Regions from separate parts of the Paenibacillus sp. CCS19 genome, predicted to be linked through region 1. Evidence: predicted binding sites of a transcription regulator. Region 1 holds the regulator's gene; the other holds the start of a gene.

Region 1 (4,218 bases):
TCGCTATTACGAGCAGCATGAGTTGATTGTTCCGGCGCGTACGTCGGGCAACCAACGGTTGTTCTCCTTCAATGACGTTGAACGTCTGCTGGAGATCAAATCGCTCATCGAGAAGGGTGTCAACATCGCAGGCATCAAACAAGTGATGAACCCGCTGAGCACGGAATCCGAAGAGGCAACCGTCATGAGCGAGCAATCCGAAGTGAAGCGTCGCGAGCTGTCCGATGCTCAGCTGCACCGATTGCTTAAGCAGCAACTGCTGGAGAAACGTCCAGGCAACAAGGCATCGCTTATTCAAGGCCAGCTTTCTCGTTTCTACAACAAGCATTAAAGCGCTGTCATTCGTTACGGCACCTTGATGAGCTTGGCCGCGCTTTAAGCGACTGCACCACGGACTTTACGATATTCATACACGTACGATGAAGGAGATGATCTTGTGGGTTACACGAAAGAGGACATCCTGCGTATTGCGAAGGAAGAGAACGTCAGATTCATCCGGTTGCAATTTACCGACTTGCTCGGTACGATCAAGAACGTTGAAATCCCTGTAAGTCAGCTGCTCAAAGCGCTCGATAACAAAATGATGTTCGACGGCTCTTCTATCGAAGGATATGTACGGATCGAAGAATCCGATATGTACTTGTATCCGGACCTCGACACATGGGTCGTCTTCCCGTGGGTGACGGAAGACCGCGTCGCACGTCTGATTTGTGATATCTATATGCCTGATGGCACGCCATTCGCTGGCGACCCGCGCGGCATTCTGAAGCGTGCGCTGAAGGAAGCGGAGGAAATGGGCTTCACTTCGATGAACGTTGGTCCTGAGCCAGAATTCTTCTTGTTCAAGACGGATGAGAAGGGCAATCCGACGACCGAACTTAACGACCAAGGCGGTTACTTCGACCTTGCGCCGATGGATCTGGGCGAGAACTGCCGTCGCGAGATCGTACTTACGCTTGAAGAGATGGGCTTCGAGATCGAAGCATCCCATCACGAGGTTGCTCCGGGTCAACACGAGATCGACTTCAAATATGCGGATGCTATTAAAGCCGCGGACCAGATTCAAACGTTCAAACTTGTTGTTAAGACGATTGCTCGTCAGCATGGTCTGCACGCATCCTTCATGCCGAAGCCGCTGTTCGGCGTGAACGGTTCCGGCATGCACTGTCACCAATCGTTGTTCCAAGGCGAGAAGAATGCCTTCTACGATGAGAGTGACAAGCTTGGTCTCAGCCAGACGGCTCGTTATTACATGGCAGGTATTCTGCATCATGCACGCGCTTATGCGGCCATTACGAACCCAACGGTCAATTCGTACAAGCGTCTCCTGCCTGGCTACGAAGCGCCTGTTTATGTTGCTTGGTCGGCAAGCAACCGGAGCCCGATGGTTCGTATTCCAGCATCCCGCGGCCTGAGCACGCGCATTGAAGCGCGTAACCCAGACCCTGCTGCTAACCCATACCTTGCGCTTGCTGTCATGTTGAAGGCAGGTCTGGACGGCATCAAGAACAAAATGCCGCTCCCAGCGCCGGTTGACCGCAACATCTACATCATGAGCGAAGAAGAGCGTATTGAAGAGGGTATCCCAAGCCTTCCAGGCGACTTGGCAGAAGCTCTGCAAGAGCTGCTGCGCAGCGATGTCATCTGTGAAGCGCTCGGCGAACACGCACTTGCTCACTTCTACGAGCTTAAAGAAATCGAGTGGGACATGTACCGCACGCAAATCCACCAATGGGAACGCGACCAGTACCTGACTCTGTATTAATCAGAGCTCGTTGGTCATAGCGCAATAAAGATAAAGCACGATAACGAACCTAACGGGGGAGTTATCGTGCTTTTTGTATTTCTAATAGTAATAATGAATTTGCGAGGAACTCGCATTATCAAGATAAAGGTTCAAAGGGGCGAAGCCCCTTGCCGTGATCGAGCACTTCCCAAGAGCGTGTCCCGCAGGGACGACAAGCGGCTCCCAGCACGTACAGGAGGTCGAGCACAAACATCGACCGTATCTAAACCCCTCAGAAGTAGAGCGTGTCCCGACAGGGACGAAAGCGGGCATCCCCACTCAAGTATCCAAGCAGCGAGTCCAGGAGTCCAGAGGGCGGAGGCCTTTGGGGCCCTCCCTCTTGGGAGAGGGAGGGTTTGGGAGGGAGTGGACTCTTTTATATGCAGTTAAAAAACAATTAAAAACCCCGAACGATGTCGAATCGTCCGGGGTTCTATATATCATGGAGTGGCAAGTCTAGTGAAGAAACGCTGACATGAAATCGTAAGATGGTGTCAGCTTGTCCTTGTTCGGTTCTTAGTGAATGTCGCGGAACAGACCGATAACTTTACCAAGAATCGTTACGTGCTTCAGACGAAGCGGCTCCATCGTAGGGTTCTGTGGTTGGAGACGAATATGATCGCGTTCCTTGTAGAACGTCTTCACCGTTGCTTCGTCTTCTTCGGTCATTGCTACGACGATATCGCCGTTCGTTGCGGTTGGCTGCTGGCGGACAATAACGTAATCGCCGTTATGAATGCCTGCATCAATCATACTTTCACCGATTACGTTAAGAATGAAGACGTCGTGATCACCAACCATATGCGTTGGGAGTGGGAAATAGTCTTCAATGTTCTCCGTTGCCGTAATAGGTACGCCTGCTGTAACTTTACCGACGATTGGCACCTTCGCGAATGAGGTCGAGAACGCATCGCCTGCGGAAGGACCGTCGCCATCGAGAATCTCGATCGCACGAGGTTTCGTTGGGTCGCGGCGTATAAAGCCTTTCTTCTCTAATCGATCCAAATGGCCGTGAACGGTGGAGCTGGAGGCCAGTCCGACCGCTTCACCGATCTCACGAACGGAAGGCGGATATCCTTTATCCCGAACTTCGTTCTTGATAAATTCAAGAATTGCCAGCTGGCGGTTGGAAAGCTTCGACACCATCATCACTCCAAAAATAAGATTATAGCAAATTATAGCACAGAACCCGAGTTCGTACAAACATAAGTTCGAGGGCACATTCGTTCGTAAATTAAACAGAACAATTGTTCGTAAAATGTGTTGACCAGAACAATTGTTCGTGATATATTATGGACAACAAATAGAACAAACGTTTGGGGTGCGGTTAACAATGATGAATACGACAAGCATGACAGCTTCTTATAATAGAATGAACGTACGGAATACGCGCGGCAGATCGACGCAACGCGCAACAATGACAAAGGCTCAGAAACATGCACTAATGAGCGTATTAAAGTGGGGCTTTGCTCTTATGTTCGCAATTATCTTATTCTGCGGTGCCTTGATGGTCATGACGGAAGCAATGAGCGATCACCCGGCTGAGCCTACCGCAGGCGAGTCCGTTGTCTATGTAGCGCCAGGCGACACACTGTGGAGCATCGCATCCGCGACGAGCGATGGAGATATTCGTCAGCGCGTATTCGAGATTAAGCTTCGCAACAATCTCGAATCGGATGTTCTGGAGTCGGGACAGATGCTCATCATACCCGCTTAATATAGAGTAGTTCGATAAGATGGCTTATTGGGACAATTCCTAATACGCCATCTTTTTTTATACAATGCTCGGAAACCGTTCAATTATAGGCGCATTAACCTTGACAATGGTTTGTCGAAAATGTCAAAGTAATAGGATAATGTGAACAAGTGCATAACAGAAGGGGGATGCAGCAAATGGAAGAGCTTATCGCGCGGATTAACGAGCTGTCGCGTAAACATAAAACGGTCGGTCTCACAGAAGCGGAAGCGGAAGAACGTGCACGGCTTCGGAAGCAATATTTGGACGTGTTCAAAGGCAATTTCCGCAACCAGCTTGATTCGATCAAGTGGGAAGGCGAAGAGGAGCCGCCGAAGAATCATTGATTTAACCTCAATAGAAGCGTGACGTTCTCCACTTATATCAAGTATGATTAGATTATATTGGATATAAACTGGAGGGATGGACATGCAGTATCGCTTGCTTGGGAACAGTGGATTGGCGGTATCGGAGTTATGCTTAGGGACGATGACATTCGGCAATACGACGGATGAACAGGAATCACTTCGAATGGTTGACCGTTTCGTGGAGCTGGGAGGCAATTTCTTAGACACAGCCAACGTCTATGTTGGCGGTCGTTCCGAAGAGATTGTCGGCAAGGCGATCCGGTCACGCCGCTCGGAGCTTATAGTCGCTACGAAAGTAAGGTTTCCGACTGCATCGCATCCGAATGGTG
Region 2 (4,218 bases), on a different contig from region 1:
TGCACACCAAGTTTCAACGCTTGGGATGATATTTTGTTAAATCCAAGAAAGTATTAGTTTCCACCATATACTATCCCTTGGATTTCTCCGGAATGAAACGAACTGTACGCCGTTAAATGAACAACAACAGTCGTTTCACCTTGTCTTAGCCGGTTCCATACCGAATAATCGACTAAACTTAGTGAAAATAGTCTGTTTCGAATCAATTTTTGGAAGGAAAATCGATTCAAAAAGAAAGAATACAAAATCATTTTATCTTTTGACAAAATCAATTGTCAAGCCATCCTAGCTCTTCATCGTCAGGAGCATTGCCATTATCAGCAGATGCATGCTTCACAGCCTGCATCGCTACGTCCATCGGAAAGCCTCTGCGAAGCAGAAATTGGGCAAGCTTACGTCGTTTATCATAGATTTCGCCAGTCATCGAACGCCATTTCTTAACAGCGGCCTGATCAGCAACCGCCTGCTCTGCCTCTCGTCCCAAATCCCGTGATGCAGCATCTGCAGTCTGCTTATCAACCCCGCGCATTTGCAGTTCCTGCTTAATCATCAGCCGGCCTTTACCGCCTGAACGAAGACGACTTTCAGCAAAACGCCGCGCATAATCTTCATCATCAATAAGCCGCTCCTGTTCCAGCCGTTCAATGGCATAAGCAATCGGTTCAGGCTCAATCTCCTTACGCTGCAAATACCGCTCGATCTCTTTGCTCGTCCGCGGTCGAAATCCCAAATAATTGATTGCCATCGCATACGCTTTATATTGATTGTCCTCGGCTTGGATGTTTTTAATTGCTGCTTCCGTCAATTCCAGACTTTTGAACAGCCGATGGCGTATTAGGAGGTCTTCATGAACAGATAACAGCGGCTCTGAACCATTGTTCATATAAATATGATAACGACGGTGCTGCTTCGCGTCCTGTTCAACGGAAGTAATCGTGTAGATCATTAACCAATTGTAACCTCCTCATGAACGAAGAAAGACACCTCGCTCAAGGTGCCGTTCTGTTCTTGCTATGTCATTGCTAAATCAATCTTAAACCAAATCTTCAAATGTCGGTTCTTCTTCTTCTTCCTTCTCAGCAGCAAGTTGAGCTGCTTGAATAGCCGAATCAGACAATTGCGTCGCTTGACGAATTTGCTTCTCGATAACTGCAGCAACTTCCTTATTGTCTTTCAAGAATTGCTTCGCATTCTCACGGCCTTGACCCAAACGATCGCCGTTGTACGAGAACCATGCACCGCTCTTCTGTACAATATCAAGTTCCGTACCAATATCAATAATGCTGCCTTCACGCGAGATGCCTTCGCCGTACATAATGTCCAGCTCAGCTTGCTTGAACGGAGGCGCAACCTTGTTCTTAACCACTTTGATACGCGTACGGTTACCGACCACATCGTTGCCTTGTTTGATCGATTCAATACGGCGAACATCAAGACGTACGCTGGAGTAGAACTTAAGCGCGCGTCCGCCTGGCGTCGTCTCTGGGTTGCCGAACATAACGCCGACCTTCTCACGCAGCTGGTTAATAAAGATCGCAATAACTTTTGACTTGTTAATCGCGCCAGACAGCTTGCGGAGAGCCTGCGACATCAGACGTGCTTGCAGACCAACGTGGGAATCACCCATGTCGCCTTCGATCTCGGCCTTCGGCACGAGTGCCGCTACGGAGTCGATAACGATGATATCAACTGCGCCGCTGCGTACGAGCGCTTCAGCGATCTCGAGCGCTTGCTCGCCTGTATCAGGCTGCGACAGCAACAGTTCGTCAATGTTAATGCCGAGTTTGCTAGCATACAAAGGATCGAGTGCATGCTCGGCATCGATAAATGCAGCTTGTCCACCGATCTTCTGTACTTCTGCGATTGCATGCAGTGCAACCGTCGTCTTACCGGAAGATTCTGGTCCGTACACTTCAATAATACGACCGCGTGGGAATCCTCCGATTCCAAGGGCAATATCTAAAGCAAGTGCGCCGCTGGATACGGTCTCAACTTGCATGTGCGTCGATTCGCCTAGTTTCATGATGGAGCCTTTACCGAACTGCTTCTCAATCTGGCGGAGTGCCATTTCTAACGCTGCGCGACGATCTGACAAGTAACTCACATCCCTTTACTCTTTATAGTGTTATCATAGCTTATTTCGTTCTGGTTGCCAAGCATTTTTTCGAACATACATTCGCTTTTTTTCTTCCGACAGTCGAACGATGCCCTAAAGAACAAAAAGAACCGCAGCAAATGATCCATTCGCTACGGTTCCTCCGTTAACTACTGATAATATAGCACGAGTCTCAAAGCCTCGGCAAGAGAAATTATAGACAACCACAGCACTGTATATCGGAGATTCCCGCTTACTGCTGCTCTGCACCTCCGAGTGCCTGCCAGAGACGGTACAGCACAGCCTTGACGGCGCGCACACGGATGATATCCCTAGTGCCGCTTAGATGCATCGTATGAACGTCTGTAGGCTTAGAACGCTGCGCAAGGGCGTAATAGACGAGCCCTACCGGCTTACCCTCTGACTCCGCTGGGCCAGCAACGCCTGTTATCGAGATGCCGTAGTCCGCATCAGCGATCTCTCTGACGCGTTCCGCCATCATCGCTGCAGTTGACTCGCTGATCGCCCCAGGCGCACCGTCGCCTTCCAGCTGCGACATCGGAATACCGAGCAGCTGATGTTTCATCATGTTCGTATAAGTGACTACCCCGCCCGCATACTCCCCGCTGCTGCCCGGAATGTTCGTGATCAACTCAGCGAACATCCCCCCTGAACAGCTCTCCGCAGAGACCATCGTGCGGCCTGTGAGACGCAGCAGCCGAACGACCGCCTCCTCCAATGGGATGTCCTCCTGCGCGAACAGGTGAGCCCCTACAAGCTGTTTGATTTTGTCCACCGTATCATCAAGCTTAGTCTGGGCTTCCATTGCCGTCGCCGCTTTCGTTGATACACGAATCGCGACCTCGCCTTCCTTGGCATATGGCGCAATCGTCGGATCCGTCTGCCCTTCGATTAATGGCAGCAGCTCATGCTCCAGCTTGGATTCCCCAATCCCAGCGAATTTAAGCAGCCTCGAATAAAGCGGAATCGCCGTACCCAGTTCGCCCAGGAGCCATGTCAAAGCCGGCCCCTCGAACATCGGCTTCATCTCGCGCGGCGGGCCAGGCAGCAGCAAATAACGGGTACCGTCTACATGCAGCGCATTGCCTACCGCGAGCCCTGCTTCATTAAACAGCGGCACAGCGCCTACAATGGAAGTCGCCTGCCTTTTGTTGCTGTCCACCATATGAATGCCGCGATCTTGGAAGAACGCTACGATTTTGTCCATAGAAGGCTGATCATACGTCAACTCACGGCCAAGGTAATCCGCCAGCACGTCCTTCGTCAAATCGTCCTGTGTAGGCCCTAGACCGCCTGTAAATAGAAGCAGATCCGCCCGGCTCCGTGCCGTTTCAATCGCGTTGCGGATCCGTTTCGGGTTGTCGCCGACAACCGTCTGATAATAAACATCGATACCAAGGTCAGCCAAACGACGGGATAAATATTGAGCATTCGTATTCACAATCTGCCCGAGCAGAAGCTCCGTACCAACCGCGATAATTTCAGCTTTCATCGTATGAACCTCTCCTTCATATGTAGCGCCAATAGCAATTTATTCTTTTTCCAGTAAACATGGAATTCATTTGTTATGCGGTAAAGGAAGGACACCCCCCAGAAATGGAGGATGTCCGTCGTTTAGGCAATAGGTATCAGGTTTTTGTTCTTCACAAAGTAATCGATGCCAGAGTAAACGGTAATGACCGCTGCTACCCAGCTTGCGAAGATATCGAAACGAATGTCGATGAAGGTAAATGGGAAATTGTTCAGCAACAGCGCGATGATCATCGTGATCTGAACAGCCGTCTTCCACTTGCCCCACTTGCTGGCCGCAATGACTTTATTCTCAAGCAATGCGATTTGTCTTAAGCCCGTCACTGCGAACTCGCGGCAAATAATGACTACCGCAATCCATGCATCGAGCTTATCCATCTCGACGAGCGAGATCAGTACGGCAGCAACAAGCACCTTGTCCGCGAGTGGATCAAGCAGCTTGCCAAGATTCGTTACAATCTTGTTCTTGCGTGCGATATAGCCGTCCAATCCGTCTGTGCTCGCGGCGATAATGAAGATAAGAGCGGCTACAATCTGATTGTATGTAATCGAGAAATCATCAAAGTGAATCG

Evidence for each region. Region 1 encodes LexA, which represses DNA repair genes until DNA is damaged. Its sites were predicted from a motif close to CGAACATATGTTCG; they were not measured.
Region 2: recA (recombinase RecA) is a predicted target of LexA. The motif match lies at 2,166-2,179, and genes of this name have one in related genera.

Annotation. Positions count from the first base shown of each region.
Region 1 is NZ_BTCK01000059.1:19,482-23,699, forward strand. Features, by position in the region: gene SBI19_RS26595 (MerR family transcriptional regulator) at 1-331, shown strand, start outside; gene glnA (type I glutamate--ammonia ligase) at 437-1,765, shown strand; gene lexA (transcriptional repressor LexA) at 2,303-2,929, opposite strand; gene SBI19_RS26610 (LysM peptidoglycan-binding domain-containing protein) at 3,261-3,503, shown strand; gene SBI19_RS26615 (DUF896 domain-containing protein) at 3,680-3,868, shown strand; gene SBI19_RS26620 (aldo/keto reductase) at 3,951-4,218, shown strand, end outside.
Region 2 is NZ_BTCK01000057.1:18,063-22,280, forward strand. Features, by position in the region: gene SBI19_RS26270 (regulatory protein RecX) at 269-946, opposite strand; gene recA (recombinase RecA) at 1,034-2,095, opposite strand; gene SBI19_RS26280 (competence/damage-inducible protein A) at 2,349-3,608, opposite strand; gene pgsA (CDP-diacylglycerol--glycerol-3-phosphate 3-phosphatidyltransferase) at 3,731-4,218, opposite strand, start outside.